Regions from separate parts of the Salinibacterium sp. NG22 genome, predicted to be linked through region 1. Evidence: riboswitches for the same ligand, from Rfam matches in the RefSeq annotation. Region 1 holds a riboswitch; each other region holds the start of a gene.

What was found. A riboswitch is a leader RNA that binds a small molecule or an ion and turns the genes downstream of it on or off. The one in region 1 is predicted to bind thiamine pyrophosphate.
Region 2: linked by a shared signal. The riboswitch ahead of thiM (hydroxyethylthiazole kinase) and the one ahead of I6E81_RS03465 (ECF transporter S component) in region 1 are both predicted to bind thiamine pyrophosphate.
Region 3: linked by a shared signal. The riboswitch ahead of I6E81_RS10550 (MFS transporter) and the one ahead of I6E81_RS03465 (ECF transporter S component) in region 1 are both predicted to bind thiamine pyrophosphate.

The regions. Positions count from the first base shown of each region.
Region 1 covers NZ_JADYWG010000001.1:707,127-712,475, reverse strand. The annotation lists gene I6E81_RS03485 (SRPBCC family protein) at 1-119, shown strand, start outside; gene I6E81_RS03480 (VanZ family protein) at 222-665, shown strand; gene I6E81_RS03475 (DUF3097 domain-containing protein) at 662-1,510, shown strand; gene I6E81_RS03470 (LLM class F420-dependent oxidoreductase) at 1,523-2,449, opposite strand; TPP riboswitch at 2,476-2,584, shown strand; gene I6E81_RS03465 (ECF transporter S component) at 2,618-3,250, shown strand; gene I6E81_RS03460 (ABC transporter ATP-binding protein) at 3,361-4,686, shown strand; gene I6E81_RS03455 (energy-coupling factor transporter transmembrane protein EcfT) at 4,683-5,349, shown strand, end outside.
Region 2 covers NZ_JADYWG010000001.1:17,064-22,412, reverse strand. The annotation lists gene I6E81_RS00115 (bifunctional hydroxymethylpyrimidine kinase/phosphomethylpyrimidine kinase) at 1-435, opposite strand, end outside; gene thiE (thiamine phosphate synthase) at 432-1,127, opposite strand; gene thiM (hydroxyethylthiazole kinase) at 1,124-1,933, opposite strand; TPP riboswitch at 1,925-2,016, opposite strand; gene I6E81_RS00100 (MDR family MFS transporter) at 2,198-3,706, shown strand; gene der (ribosome biogenesis GTPase Der) at 3,893-5,349, opposite strand, start outside.
Region 3 covers NZ_JADYWG010000002.1:198,757-204,105, forward strand. The annotation lists gene I6E81_RS10525 (VWA domain-containing protein) at 1-201, opposite strand, end outside; gene I6E81_RS10530 (hypothetical protein) at 416-580, shown strand; gene I6E81_RS10535 (PPOX class F420-dependent oxidoreductase) at 675-1,064, opposite strand; gene I6E81_RS10540 (CDGSH iron-sulfur domain-containing protein) at 1,086-1,292, opposite strand; gene I6E81_RS10545 (iron-containing redox enzyme family protein) at 1,289-2,578, opposite strand; TPP riboswitch at 2,774-2,883, shown strand; gene I6E81_RS10550 (MFS transporter) at 2,874-4,226, shown strand; gene I6E81_RS10555 (Fic family protein) at 4,211-5,349, opposite strand, start outside.

The DNA of each region.
Region 1 (5,349 bases):
TCGCGAAGCCGGGGCGAAGCTGGATCGTGTGGCTGATCATTCGCCTGTGGTGGGGGCGTTACATGCGTCGGGTTTTGCCGCCCATTGCGCGTGAAGTGGAGCGGCTCGCGGCTAGCTAGGGAAGTGCAGTTACCGAATCGTTGCCATAAATGGCGCTGTTCACATCCTGCTTCCACCCTTCTCACAACTGGCGCAAAGATGCGCTTGTGACAATGGCTGGTATGTTCCGATCGAGATTTGCCGTTGCGTTAGCCGCAGCGCTCTACTTCGCCGCCCTGGCGAGTCTCGCTTTCGTGATCGCTCCGGGCAGTAACGGTCGCTTCTGGATCTGGACCACCGTTGCGTTTATCCCCGTTGGTATTTTCTTGGTTGGCATGTTCGGCCGTCGCCGTTGGTGGGCAGCACTCGCCTTCAGCATCGTTGCCGCAGCGTGGCTCGAAGCCGCCCAGACGGTGTGGATGCCCGTCGGCTACGCGGATGTCGTTGACATTCTGCTCGCGGCTATCGGTTCCGGGATCGGTGTTTCTTCCGCCGTGGGCATCGCGCTCTGGCGAGAGCATGCGCAACGCCCGGCAGCAGCATTCGCGCAACCGTCGACGAACCTTGCGAGCTCCCGTCGCGCCTCCGCCAGCAACGCGGCGGCACCGCTTAACCTCGATCGGTGACTGACGACCGCTATTCCCACGACGTTCTCGCTGGTTTCTCTATCAAGCGCGGGCCAGCAGTGCTGCCGAAGGTTCCGATCGAATCCGGGATGGTTGTCGAGGTAATCGCTGACGGTTACGTAGGTGCCCTGGTGGGTTTCGCCAATGGGCTCATGGAGCTCGAAGACCGTCGGGGCTCCGCTCGCGCGTTCCCTCTCGGCAGCGGCTATCTCATCGACGGCGTGGCAGTGGAGCTCGTCAAGCCCGCGCCGAAGGCCGCCGCCGCCGCCCGTAAGACAGCCTCAGGGTCGTTTGCGGCCCCCGAGCAGCGTGCCCGCACCGCGCTCGCGAGTCGCATCTATGTCGAAGGCCGCCACGATGCGGAACTCGTCGAAAAAGTGTGGGGTGATGACCTGCGCGCCGAAGGTGTCGTCGTCGAATTCTTGGGCGGCATCGACGACCTCGAGAAGATCGTCGCCGACTTTGCACCCACCTCCGACCGCAAGTTGGGAATCTTGGTCGATCACCTTGTTCCTGGCTCGAAGGAGAGTCGAATTGCGGATGCTGTGGGGCGCGGCAAGTACGGCCAGTACGCGCTCGTGGTCGGTCATCCATTCGTCGATGTCTGGCAGGCCGTGAAGCCGCAAAGCCTCGGAATCGCTGCGTGGCCATCGGTGCCGCGCACGATCGAGTGGAAGCACGGAATCTGCGAAGCATTCGGCTGGCCGCACGAAGACCAAGCCGATATCGCCCGCGCGTGGCAGTTCATTCTGTCGAAGGTCACCAACTTCGGTGACCTTGAGCCAGCGCTCTTGGGGCGCGTTGAACACCTCATCGACTTTGTCACGGTCGATCAGGATTCCTAGCGCCGAGCGCGCTTAGTCGAGTTGCGGCACGACCTCGCGAGCGAGGAAGTCGAGCTGGTCGAGATCGTGGAAGTCCATGATCTGGAAGTACACGCGAGTGAACCCGAGTGCCTGCAGCTCTGAAATCTTGTCGACGACTTCGCTGGCAGTTCCCGCGAAGCCGCCAAGACGCAGGTCGGCGGGAGTTGCGTTGGCTGCGGTAGCACGCGTCTCGATCTGAGCTTCGGTGGCGCCGACAGCAGTCGTGCCGGCGATGGAAAGCACGAGCGTGGCGGGGTCGCGGTCGAAGTGCTCGCACGCGGCACGCACGCGGTTGATGCGCTCCGTGAGCGGCGCAATGGTGGCGAAGCCAGCGTTGTACTCGGTCGCAAACTTGGCGGTGAGCGCCGGCGTACGGCTTGGACCACTGCCGCCGATGATGATCGGCAGAGGGTTCTGCACGGGCTTCGGCAGCGCGGGCGACTGGCTCAGTTGGTAGTGCTTGCCCTCATAGGAGAAGGTCTTTCCCGGTTCTGTGGCCCAGATGCCCGTGATCACGTCGAGCTGTTCTTCGAGCATGCCGAACCGCTTCGCCGGGAACGGGATGCCGTACGCAGCATGTTCGCGTTCGAACCAGCCGGTGCCGAGCCCGAGCTCCACGCGGCCGCCCGACATGTCGTCGACTTGAGCTACCTGAATCGCCAAGATTCCCGGATGCCGAAAGGTTGCGGAGGAGACGAGCGTGCCCAGACGAATCGTCGAGGTTTCGCGCGCCAGCCCCGCAAGGGTCGTCCAGGAGTCCGTTGGACCAGGCAGCCCGCCGTTGCGGTCGTCCATAGTCACGTAGTGGTCAGAACGGAAGTAGCCGTTGAAACCGAGCTTCTCTGCGGCTTGCGCAAGAAGAAGCTGATCGGTGTAGCTGGCGCCGTTCTGAGGTTCAGTGAAGATGCGGAAGTCCATACGCCGAGCCTATTGATGATTAGACTGGGTGGCGAACACGGGAGTCCGGTGAGCCGGGCTGAGAGGGAGCTTCTCCAAGCTTCGACCGTCGAACCTGATCTGGATCATGCCAGCGCAGGGAGCAGACACTCTTGAAACCCGTGCCATTCACTAGTGAAAGGCACGAAAGTGACCACAACAGCACCATCCTCATCCACGTCTACCCCGACGAAGCCCGGATCGCGTTTTCAGTGGCGGGTGATCGACATCGTCGTGGCGAGCGTTATTGGCGTCGCAAGCGGTTTGATCTTCGTCGTCTGGAACGTTGCCTCCGTTCCCGCTCTGGCCCCGTTCGCTGCGCTCCTGCCCGGCTTGCAAGCGATTGGTGGCGGTTTCTGGCTCTTCGCCGGCGTGCTCACCGCACTCGTCATCCGCAAGCCAGGTGCCGCGATTTACGGAGAGATGGTCGCCGCCTCCGTGTCGGCCCTTATCGGTAACCAGTGGGGTGTACTCACTCTCGTGAGCGGCTTCACACAGGGGATTGGTGCCGAGATCGTCTTCGCTGCCTTCCTCTACGCCAACTGGCGCGTCAGCGGTGCGATTCTTGCGGGCGCCGGTGCCGGCCTCGCGATGGCTATTACTGACTTGCTGCTCTGGTACCCGGGATCAGCGCTTCCCTTCATCATCATCTACACGATCGCCGCCATCGTCGGCGGGATGCTCATTGCTGGCCTCCTGTCGTGGCTCGCGACGCGCGGTATTGCGGCAACCGGAGCGCTCAACCGCTTTGGTGCTGGCCGCGAGATTGCGAAACGGGTCTGAGCCCCACCACGCCTGTTGGCGTCACCGTCGAAGGATGGGGGTGGCGCCATTCCAGCAGGCTCGCTTGGGCGGTACGCGGTCTCGATCTGCGTATTGAACCGGGCGAACGCGTGTTACTCCTCGGCGAGTCCGGGGCGGGAAAGTCAACGTTTCTGCATGCCCTCGCCGGGGTAGTCGGCGACGACGAAGGCGAAACAGAAGGTTCCCTGCTCGTCGCGGGCGAGCATCCGGCCGCCCATCGTGGGCGCACCGGTCTCGTGATTCAAGACCCCGACAGCCAAGTGATCTTGGAGCGCGTCGGAGACGACGTTGCGTTCGGTTGTGAAAACTTGGGTGTTCCGCGCGACGAAATCTGGATTCGTGTGCGTGACAGTCTCGCCTCCGTCGGCCTCGAGGTTGCTCTCGACCGCAACACCAGTGCGCTCTCGGGCGGTCAGAAGCAGCGGCTCGCGCTCGCCGGGGTGCTGGCCATGCGGCCCGGTTTGATCGTGCTCGACGAACCGACCGCCAATCTTGACCCCGCGGGGGTGACCGAGGTTCGGGATGCCGTCATCCGCGTCGCCGAGGCAACCGGCGCCACGATTGTGGTTGTCGAACACCGCGTCTCGGTGTGGAGCGACGTTGTCGACCGCGTCGTAGTGCTCGCCGCCGGCGGGGGAGTCATCGCCGATGGGGCGCCCGCCGACGTTCTCGCACGGCAGGGCAAAGAGCTCGCCGCTCGGGGAGTCTGGATCCCGCAGTTTCCGCCACCGCGCCCGGTGCGGGCAGTACGGGGCCCGCAACACGCGCTTCTCAGCGCTCAGCAGTTGACCGTCGGCCGCGGCAAAGTAGCCCTGGGGGCTCCGCTCGACCTCCAGATCATGAGCAGCCACGCTCTGGCCATCACCGGCCCCAATGGCGCAGGCAAGTCAACGCTCGCGCTCACCCTTGGTGGGCTTTTGTCGCCCGTCAGTGGTGCTGTCGTGGCGAGCCCGGCGCTCGCGAATGGAGCGGGCGAGCATCCGATCCGCTGGAAGTCGCGTGAGCTGCTCACCCGAATCGGCACCGTGTTTCAAGATCCCGAGCACCAATTGCTGACGAGCACAGTGCGCGCAGAGCTCGAAGTGGGCCCGCGGGCATTGAAGCTCCCCGAGAGCGAAGTGGATGCTCGCGTCAACGAGTTGCTCACCCGGTTGCGCCTTGACCGGCTAGCCGACGCCAACCCGTTCACTCTCTCGGGCGGCGAGAAACGTCGCCTGAGCGTCGCCACAGCCCTCGCTACGCGCCCGCAGGTGCTCGTGCTCGACGAACCCACGTTCGGGCAAGATTCGCGCACCTGGAGCGAATTGCTCGCCCTGCTGGCACGACTCGTGGATGACGGAAGCAGCGTAATCGCCGTCAGCCACGATCTCGATTTCGTCGATGCACTCGCCGACTCAACGGTCGTGCTCGAATGATCCCTATCGCGTCGGTGAATCCCGTGGCCAAACTAGGAGCAGGGCTCCTCGTGAGCCTGTTCTTGCTCGCCACGATCGACTGGGTGTCGGCCACGACCGCGCTCGTGCTCGAGCTTGCCATCATCGCGTTCTTCGGGATTGAGCCGAAACGATTCTGGTTGCGGACTTTGCCGGTGTGGGTGGCGGCTCCGCTGACCGCTCTCACGATCCTGCTGTATGGCCGCTATGACGGCACCGTGTACTTCGAATTCTTGTTGATCAGAATCAGTGATGGTTCGATCGAGCTCGCCCTCGCGACCTTCTTGCGGGTGCTCGCGATCGGCCTGCCCGCGGTCGTGTTGTTCATCTCGATCGACCCCACCGACTTCGCTGATGGCCTCGCTCAGCGACTTCGACTGCCCGACCGCTTCGTTGTTGGCGCGTTAGCAGCCGTGCGCATGGTCGGGCTCTTTCTCGAGGATTGGCGCTCTCTCGAACTAGCCCGTCGCGCTCGTGGCGTGGCAGACCGTGGTCGCCTCCGCCGTATCGCCGGTCAGGGTTTTGCGCTACTTGTGCTCTCGATCCGTCGAGGCAGCAAACTGTCTATTGCGATGGAAGCGCGCGGCTTCGGCGGCGATACGACCCGCACGTGGGCCCGGGAGTCGCCGTGGGGGCGGGCTGAAT
Region 2 (5,349 bases), 690 kb from region 1:
GCGCAGCGCCTGCTCGGCTTCGGCATCGAGCAGTCGGTCGCCACTCGTAGCGACCATCACCGGGTCGAGCACGACCAACGGAGGCCGCGCAGCCTCAAGCCACGCCCGCACGACACCGACAACCTCGACGGTGCCGAGCATGCCAATCTTCACGGCATCGATTGCCACATCGTCGCTCACCGCATCCAGTTGCTCGCGCAAGAACTCAGCGGGCGGCACATGCAGTCCGCGCACCCCCTGCGTGTTCTGCGCCGTCAGAGCCGTGATGGCCGCCATCCCGTAGCCACCATTGGCCGCGATCGACTTCAGATCGGCCTGGATACCCGCACCACCCGAAGGATCGCTGCCAGCAATGCTCAGAACGCGAGGAACCCGCAGACCGCTACCGCTTTCGCTCCGTGTCTGGTCCCGTAGCCCGCTCCGTGCCCCGCTCATGCGTCTTCTCCTTCGTCTTCGGCCGCTGGTACGCCAGCCCACGCTGCGGCGAGCGCGCGAGCCGCCTCTCGCGGATCAGCCGCACCACAGATGGCAGACACCACTGCAGCACCGTCTGCACCGCCCGCACGCAGCAGCGCGAGGTCATCCGGCCCCACCCCACCGATCGCCACGGTCGGTCGCTTACTCGCCGCAATGAGCTCGGCCATGCGATCGTGCCCGAGAGCATCCGGAGCGTCCTTCTTTGTCGTCGTGGGGTGCAAGGCCCCGATGCCGACATAGTCGACACCCGCCGACCCCACACTGGCGTCGTACAGTTGGTCGTCAGTCGATGCGCTCAGACCCACAATCGCCCCCGGGCCTACGAGCGCCCGCACCGACGCTGCGGGCAGATCGCCCTGCCCGACATGCACCCCAGCAACCCGAGCACCCATCTCGCGCGCAGCGAGATAGACATCGACTCGGTCATTGACGAGCACGGGCACCTTCAGCGCCACCGCCGTAGACACTCGAAGCACCAGATCAAGGAAGTCGCGGGCGGGCATGTCCTTCTCGCGCAGCTGCACGATCGTCACTCCCCCGGCCACAGCCTCGTACACGAGATCAACGAGGTCATGCCCGGCAGCTTTCGCCTGAGCCGAATCCGTCACTAAATAAGTGGAAAGGTCGAAACTCTCTCGGAAGCCGCTCATGCGATGACCCCCCGTTCTGCAATATCGTCCACCGAGACTTCGCTCAGGGCATCCAACAGCGCTACCGCAAAGCTTCCCGGCAGTGCCGAACGCTCCGCCGCAAGGTCGGCCGCTACCGTGTACACGCTCGTCGCCGCAACAGCAGCAGTCAGCGCATCCGGAGTCACCGCCGCAAACGCCGCCATGATCGCGCCAAGCGCACAGCCACCACCCGTCACCTTGGTCAGCACCGGATGCCCGTTAGAGAGCCTCACGACACTCACGCCATCGGTCACCATGTCCGTCGCACCCGATACCGCGACGACACCGCCGGTCACCCGCGCGAGCATCTGGGAGGCGGTGAGCGCGGCATCCACACTGCTCGTGCTGTCGACGCCTCGACCTCCCGTGCCCAATTCGGCGAGCGCCAGAATCTCTGAGGCGTTGCCCCGCACGATGGAAGGCCCGAGGTCACGCAGGCGATACGCGAGTGGTGTGCGCACCGGCAGAGCCCCTATGGCGACCGGGTCGAGCACCCAGGGCGTTCCGGCAGCATTGGCGGCCGGTGCAGCTTCAAGGGCTGCAGCGCGCTGCTCTTCGCGACAGGTACCGAGATTGATGAGCACTCCGGATGCCACGCCAGCGAACATGCCGGCTTCTTCCGGGATATCCACCATGGCCGGCGCTGCTCCCACAGCAAGCAACGCATTGGCAGTGAAGCCCACCACCACACTATTGGTGATGCACTGCACGAGAGGCGACGTCGATCTCACCGCCTCGAGCGCATCTTGAGTGGCGGTCAAAAAGTTTGGTGGCGTACGCGACATGCACGACATCCCTTCGCTAGTTCTAACTAGATCAGGTTCGACGGGTGTGTTCTCAGCCCCGCAGGGCACCCCGTGTCACAAGTTGTGCCTCAACGATAGCGGCTTGGCACGGTGTCGTGTTCGCCTCAGGCGAAAGGCAATGTGGACTATTTCAGTGCCGGATGTCGTTGCACCAAGCGACAATAAAGATGACGCGAGATCTGTGCACCCTTTTCAATCCCGGCTGCTGCTTCGTCCTACCGCTTCACACACGACAGGATTTCTATGACCAGCACGGCGCCGATCACCGGCAGCATCCCTCTTTTTGACCCCAACGATGACGGGCCAGCCAGCCCGGTCGATAACAGCGGCCGCAACCGTTTGGTCATCGGCCTGATGCTCGCTGCCACCTTCGTGGTGTTCCTCAACGAAACCTCGCTCGTCGTGGCGATCCCCCGCATCATGGAAGACCTCAACATCGAGCCGAGCACCGCTCAGTGGTTGTCGACGTCGTTCATGCTCACGATGGCCGTGGTGATTCCGATTACCGGATTCCTCATCCAACGCTTCACGACGCGTGGCATCTTCATCACCGCAATGTCTCTCTTCACCATCGGAACTCTGCTGGGGGCTATGGCGCCCACCTTTGCCGTGCTGATTGTGGGACGGGTGATTCAAGCCTCCGGTACCGCCATGATGCTCCCCCTGCTGATGACAACCGTGATGACTCTGGTTCCTGCCGCAACTCGTGGCAAGACCATGGGCAACGTTTCCATCGTCATGTCGATGGCCCCTGCCGTCGGACCAACCGTTGCTGGCCTCGTCTTGGCCGTCTTCGACTGGCGCTGGGTCTTCATCGTCATGATCCCCATCTCTGTCACCGCTCTCCTGCTCGGCATCACGAAGGTAAAGAACGTCACCGACCCCCGCAAGGTATCGATTGACATGCTGTCGGTCATCCTCTCGGCCATCGCCTTCTCCGGCCTGATCTACGGGCTCTCCAGCCTCGGAGAATCAGCCGCCGGAGACTCTGTTCTCATCGCCCCAGCCATCCCCATCAGCGCCGGCGCCATCAGTCTCGTGTTGTTCATCATCCGCCAGCTGAAGCTGCAGAAAACAGACAGTGCTCTTCTCGACCTGCGCACTTTCGCTGCCCCCGGCTTTGCCGTCGCAATCGGCCTCATGATGGTCATGATGGCCGCCCTCTTCGGCACCATCATCCTGCTGCCCATGTTCACGCAAAACGTTCTCGGGCTCGAACCCATCCAGAGCGGACTGCTCGTACTGCCCGGCAGCCTCGTCATGGGGTTCTTGAGCCCCTTCGTTGGCCGCCTCTACGACAAAGTCGGCCCGCGCCCCCTCATGATTCCGGGCTCGATACTGGTGAGCGCATCGTTGTGGAGCTTCACGCTGCTCTCCGAAACCAGCTCACCGTTCATGGTCGTCGCCATCCACGTACCCATGAGCATCGGACTCGCCTTCATGTTCACGCCGCTCTTCACCTCGGCACTGGGCACGCTCAAGCCACACCTGTACTCGCACGGCAGCGCCACCATCAGCACCGTGCAGCAACTTGCCGGCGCTGCAGGCACCGCGCTGTTCATCGCGCTCCTCACGGTGCAGTCGGTCGCCCTTGCCGCTGAAGGCGCGCCAGAGGCCACAGCGCTTGCTGGTGGTGTGCGCCTCGCGTTCATGGCCGGCGGCATCATCTCGCTCTTCGCGATCGTCGCCACGTTCTTCGTGAAGCGTCCCGAATCCGAAACGGCTCCGAGCGACGCCCCTGTCGCTCACTAACTGCACGGTGTGAGCGGACCGCCAACCGGCATCCGCTCACTCCCGGGCGTCACACTCCGGGCGTCACACCCCGGGCGTCACACCCCGGGCGTCACACCCCAGCGGTTAACGCACAAACGGCGAGCCCCTCTCGAAAGAGAGCGGCTCGCCGTTTGGCGTTAAGCCGAAGCTTGTGACCTCGAGAACCTACTTGCGCTTGCGCTTCTCACGCACACGCATGTTGACCTGGATGGGGCTGCCATCGAAGCCGAAGATCTCGCGCAGTCGACGCGTAATGAATCGACGGTACTGCGGGTCCAAGAACCCGGTTGTGAAGAGCACGAACGTTGGCGGGCGGCTCGATGCCTGCGTACCAAAGAGGATGCGCGGCTGCTTGCCACCACGAAGCGGGTGAGGGTGCTCCTGCGTAAGTTCGGCCAGAAGCGCGTTGAACTTACCGGTCGGAATGCGGGTATCCCACGAGGCCAACGCCAGCTCAAGAGCCGGAACGAGCTTCTCCATGTGACGACCGGTCTTAGCCGAGATGTTCACGCGAGGAGCCCAGGCGACGTGCGCGAGGTCCTTGTCGATTTCTCGCTCGAGCAGGTCGCGACGTTCGTCGTCGAGAAGGTCCCACTTGTTGAAGGCCAAAACGAGCGCACGGCCCGATTCGAGCACGAGGTCAACGATCTTGAGGTCTTGAACGCTGAGCGGCTGGCTGACATCGAAGATGACAACAGCGACTTCAGCCTTTTCCAGTGCAGCGCTGGTGCGCAGCGTTGCATAGAAGTCAGCGCCCTGCGCCAAAGCAACACGACGACGGATGCCGGCCGTGTCAACGAAGCGCCAGAACTTGCCGCCGAGCTCAATCTGCTCGTCAACCGGGTCGCGAGTCGTGCCGGCGAGGTCGTTGACAACAACGCGCTCTTCGCCAGCAGTCTTGTTCAGCAGGCTCGACTTGCCGACGTTCGGGCGACCGAGGATAGCAACGCGGCGCGGGCCACCCACTTCTTCCTTGGCGACGGTCGAAATCTTCGGCAGAACCGTGAGCACGTGGTCGAGCAGGTCAGCAACACCACGGCCGTGAACGGCGGATGACGGCCACGGCTGACCAAGGCCGAGGCTCCAGAGCGCTGCGGCATCCGATTCCTGGTGGATGTCGTCAACCTTGTTGGCGACCAAAATCACGGGCTTCTTGGTGGCGCGAAGCATGCGCACGACGTGCTCGTCGGTGGAGGTGGGGCCAACCGTGGCATCCACAACAAAGAGCACAGCGTCGGCGAGGTCGATAGCGATCTCAGCCTGGGCAGCAACAGAAGCGTCGATGCCCTTAGCGTCGGGCTCCCAGCCGCCGGTGTCGACGATGGTGAAGTGACGGTTGTTCCACTCGGCCTTGTAGTTGACGCGGTCGCGGGTTACACCGGGGGTGTCCTCCACAACAGCTTCACGACGACCGATGATGCGGTTCACGAGAGCTGACTTGCCGACGTTCGGGCGACCAACGATCGCCAAAACCGGCAGGGCAGGCAGGTAGTAGATGGCATCCGGATCATCGGATGCGGAGTCGAGAACCGCGAGGTCGTCGTCTTCGAGGTCGTAGTCGCTCAGGCCGGCGCGGAGCGCAGACGTGCGCTGAGCAGCCTCTTCTTCGTTCATTCCCGAAA
Region 3 (5,349 bases), on a different contig from region 1:
CACGATCTTGACGGAGAGGCACTGGCCAACGTGCTCAGCGTTGAAAGCATTCGCAACCGTTTGGACGGTCGACGAGATGGTGGGATCGGTGACGACGACGAGTTCGGTTGCGTTCGGGCATCCGAAAGTCTGGGCCACAAAATCGTCGAGCTTGTTCTGGGCGGCGAGCGCTACGAGAGCGCCACCACCGGCGAGGGACAAAGTGAGCAGGGTTGCGAGGGCGGGTGTACTAGCGCGGAGGAACCAGGATTTAATTGTTCTGGAACGGTGGCGAGGTCGGGACACAGGGGGACTCCATCGATCACGGGTGCTCATGGTTTCGGGGGAACCACAAGTTGACCCCCTTTCGGGGGTCTACACAATAGTGACACAATTTCGCGTCAGTGAAACGGTTACCCACAGGCTTTTCTCACTTATGCGATCGAAAACTGCCGATGTCACCACAAAGGCGCGCACAATCGAGCCCCTGCGCAACAATGCGTCGTCGCTCAATCAGAGCGCTGGCAGCGGCATCGCGCACCGCAACAACTTCACGCCCGCCACAACAGCCTCACGCCCGCCACGACAAAAGCGCACCTAGCCAGCTTTCGTGACTTCGTAGTCAAAAGGTTCGGATTCGAGACTCATCGAGCCGTCTACAGATGCCGCCAGCGGAGTGCGCGTCGCCGCAGGCTCTAGAGCCGAATCTCGAGCGCCACAGACTGCCCCGCAGTGCCACGGACCTTTTGCGCGAGGCGAATCGCGGTGTACTTGGCACCGTATTTTTTCTTCAAGGCCGCATCCATTACATCCAACGTCGCTGTATCGTCGCGCACGGCTGCCGTTGCCGGCACCGCAACGGCTCCTTCGACAATGTTGCCGCGCATATCGCAGGGCGTGACCTCAACCCGAGGGGTGTGCCGCACCCGCTTCACCTTGCCTGAGGAGGGCGCCGTAGTGACGAACAATCGGTCCCGGTCGGCGACCACCCACACCGGTGTCGACACCGGCTCCCCTGACTTGCGGAAGGTAGTGACGGAGACATAGGTCTCGGTGGCGAGTGTGGAAAAGTCAGCGGCAGTCATGCGCCCATTATCCCCGTGGCACTACGCCTTGAAGTTGATCAGCTTGTGAGTGCCGTCACAAAACGGCTTTATCGCCGAGACCCCACACCGACAAAGAGCAACCGTTGTGCGTGTCTGCTCAATAGCTTCACCGTCGGAGGAGCGCAGGTCAATCTCGCCGCGGACGAGCAGTGGCCCGTTGGTGCAGGCCACTATCTCAACGTCATCTTTACTCTCTGACGAACTCATCGGCCCGCTCCCGCGCTCGTGATCGATGCGGAGGACGCGGGATCATCGCCCCTACCGGTGAGCACTGCGTCGAAGGGGAAAGGCTTACGCAGCGACGACTCTCCGGCCACCCACGACTCGAGGATGTGCTCGCCTACCCAGTCGTCGATCAGCAGGCACGCACGGGCACCGAAGAAGATCTCACTGAGCAAGGCCGGCTCGCTCTCGGCAAGCCCGCCGGCGAGGTCGCGGGCGGCAATTTGCTCGTGAACGGCATCCGCTTCAACGTGTTCGTCGAAGTACTCGGTGACGTTCTTGCCGAAACCTAATCGACGAAAACCGCGGGCGTAGAGCCCGTTGGGAATCGACGATGTCATTTCGAATGCCGCCAGATGCCCTGCGATCGCGCCCCGGAGACGGCGATTCATGCCGAACAGAGAAATCATGTTGAACGAGGCGAGCGTGATGGCCGGGGCGAAATTAACATAGGTGCCGTAGCGAGAGTCGAGCCCAATGCCCCGCATCGATCGCGCGAACAACTCCGAGTGCATCCGTTCGCGTCGACCGTTGCCGTATTCGTCCGCCTGGATCTCCACGAGCGCAGCCTTAGCCCGCCCGGTAAGTCTCGGGATCGCCCACGAGTGTGGATCGGCCTCTTTCAGCGTGTACACGGAGCGCTGCACCATGAACTCGACGGCCTGTTCGCGGGTAAGACTCTTCGCGACGTGGCGCGAGAGACTCGGTCCGGCATCCGGATCAGGGGCAGTGAGGGCGAAAAGCGCCTTCGCGACATCTTCTGCCGCTGCGTTGGGGAGCTCTGGCGTGGGCACTAGGCGTCGGAGCTGGCCTTCGAACGCTCGTTCCAGCTCAAGGCGAGCGGCGATGGTATCGACATGCCATTCCCATTGGTCACCGTTTTCGACGACGCGGCCGTAGTACAGACCGTAAAGAAGGTAGAGGGCAAGCTGCACGTCGTCATCACGCACTAGGTCGCGCCCGCTCTCGATAGCCGCGGTCACTTCGTCGGCAAGACCGTCGATCGTGTGAGGTGGCGACTGGCTCGCGAAAGCGTCGATGAGCAGCGAGCTGATCGGGCCGCGAGGCTCAATCTCCTCGTCGTGCCAATTTTCGCAGAGAGCGCTGGCTGCATCTGGACTGGTGTTGGGGGCTACTGCGGGTGCGTCGTAACCTGCGCCGTTGTGGGGTGCGGTTTCGTGCGCTGGAGAGTTCTCCGTGGGGTGCATCATGACCTCTCCGATCGTGTCGAAGCCCTGAGAGCGGGCACCCGATTGCCCGCTCAGCTTCATTGGTGAACTTATGTTGCCAACCGTTTCGGGCGCCGTCAACGCAATTGCCGCGCTCCCAAATATTTCTCAGTAAGCTCACCGAGAACGCTCAACTGATAGGTCTACCGGTGGATGCCGCGGCGTCGAGCAGCCGGCACGTCGGGTCACTGCTGCTCGCGAGCCGGCGCTGCTGCGGCGCGCGAGTGCTATGTTGTTGCACGTCCCCACGGGAGCCCACAGGCAAGGGCTGAGAGGAAGCTGACGCAGCTTCGACCGTTGAACCTCCCGGGTAATGCCGGCGAAGGAAGTACGGCTCATGCGCCCCACTAGCTCGTCCCCCGCTGTCTCTGTTGCTGCAACCGACTCTGCTGCTCCGCTCGGCACCCGACGCGCGGTGCGCGGCGGCATCTTCGGCAACTATGTCGACCAGTTCGACATCTTCTTGCCGGTCATCGCCCTGGCCCCGGCATCCGCTCAGCTGTTTGGCTCGGACAATCTGGTCGGGAACGCAGGCCTGATCTTCGTCGCAACCCTGCTGGGGCGCCCGATCGGGGCGGCGATCTTCGGATCGATCTCTGACCGCATCGGGCGAACGGCAACCACGAAAGTTGCTCTGCTCGGTGTCGCTCTCACGACGCTGCTGATCGCGCTCGTGCCCAATCACACGGTGCTGGGCAGCGGCACGCTGGCCGCGATTTTGCTGCTGCGTTTTGTGGGCGGCATCTTCCTGGGCGGCGAATACACCTCCGCCATTCCGCTCGCGATGGAATGGTCGCGGCCCGAACGGCGCGGCCTCGTCAGCGGCCTCATCATGTGGATGTCGCCCTGGGCCAACGCGTCGATCGCGGGCATGGTGTTCGTGCTGCAGAGCGTGCTCGACGCCGCCGCCTATAGCCAGTGGGGCTGGCGAACGCTCTTCATTCTGGGCTCGCTGCTCGCCTTCACCATGCTGTTCTACTACCGTGCGCGGGTCGAAGAGTCGCCGCAGTGGCAACGCCCGGGGCAGCGCACTAACCCGTTGAAAGAGATTCTCGTCGGCCGCCACCGCCGCGCGCTCTGGCAAGTGTTCATCATGATGAGCGGGCTCTGGCTACTCACCAACATGGCGATTCCCGTGCTGGCCGGTCAACTCGGTTCCGGCGCAGGGGCGCTGGGCGCGACAGGGACACTGGATGGTCGAACCCTGTCATTCGCGATGATGATCGGCACCGCGGCATCCGCTCTCACCATGGCAGCCTGCGGTCACCTCTCGACCTTCACCGGACGGCGACGCTTCTTTATGGGTTTTGGGCTATTGACCGCCGTGGCCGGACCGCTCGCGTTTCTCGCGGTGTTTGCGGCACCCAGTCTGGGGCAGCTCGTGCTCGGAGTAGTCGCGCTTCAAGTCGTGACGGTGTCGGCGTACGGGCCAGTCGGGGCGTACCTCGTGGAGCGGTTCCCCACTTCGGTGCGCGCGAGCGGGTACGGGGTCGGGTACAGCCTGTCGATCGTGATTCCCGCGCTCTACCCGTACTACCTGCCCGCGATGCAAGGCGTGTTGGGGCAGCAGGGTGCGGTTGCGGCGTTGCTCGCACTCGGCGGGGTGCTGATTGCTGTGGGGGCGTTTCTGGGGCCGGAGACGGCGGGGGTTGATCTTGACGGTGAGTCGCAGCCTCAGTTGCGCAGCTGACCCACTGCATCGACGTCGGGGGCGGCCGGCGCATGGCGGGGCTTACCGTCGGAGGTGTCCCCGCCCCCGATTCGATTGCTGCGTTCGGTGAGCGCAACGAGTCCGAGGTGTCGGTCCGAGGTCCAGCACACCAGTCGCCCTTTGTGATCCTTGGTGCGAGACAGGATGCCCGCCTCACCGAGTTGGTTGAGAGCGCCCTGTGCCGCGACCGTCGAGACTCCATAGGTTGCTGCGACCCGCTCTGCTGTCAGAACAGGTTCGGATGGGAGATTCTTGAGCACACTCACAACGACGGCTCCCCGCCGTGGTTGCGCTGGCGACAGCCCGCTCTCGGTTCGAAAAGCGAAAAGCTGATCGAGCAGTACACCGTCGAGCTGCGTGATGTCTTGGGCGAGTTCGACGGCGTTGGACGCAGCCTGCTCGGCCGCACGTGAGAATCCGACAATCCAATCATCGACACGATCTGCCCGGAAATCGGTGAGGCCGTCGATGTAGGAGTCTTTGTTGCCGGCGAAAACGGTGGAGATCGGCACGAGAATGTTGCGCAGGGCATCCGACCGCTTCAGCACCGTGTGGATGAGAGCTCGGCCCGTGCGACCGTTGCCATCGATAAAAGGGTGAATGGTTTCGAACTGAGCGTGGGCGAGCGCCGCCCGAACGACAGGGTTGCCTTCAGTGGCGGTGACAAAGTGGGCAAGGTTATCGAGCAATCGGCGCACCTCAGTTTCGGGAGGCGGCACGAACTCTGCCCTCAGCGGCGACCAGCCATTTCCGCCGACCCAGTTTTGCTCGCGACGAATCCCGGGTGGGAGGGACGGCTCAATAACGTGTTGCAGATGTTCGATGTCAGAGAGGCTGACCGGCCTCGTGCGGTCGGCCAGCACATCAATCGACTCTTCCGTTGCTCTCACGTTTGCAATCACGTCGAGAGCAACGCTCTTGCCCTGGTGCAACACTTCGGCGATCGCGAGTTTTTTGGGAGTGACCCGGTTTCCTTCAATCCACGACGAAGAGATACTTTCGGACCGGATCAGGAGATGGTTGAGGTATCCACTTTTCGCGCCAATGCGTTCGTCTGCCCGCGCGAGAACGGCGAGGGCATCCGTTGCCGCCTGGCTTGCTT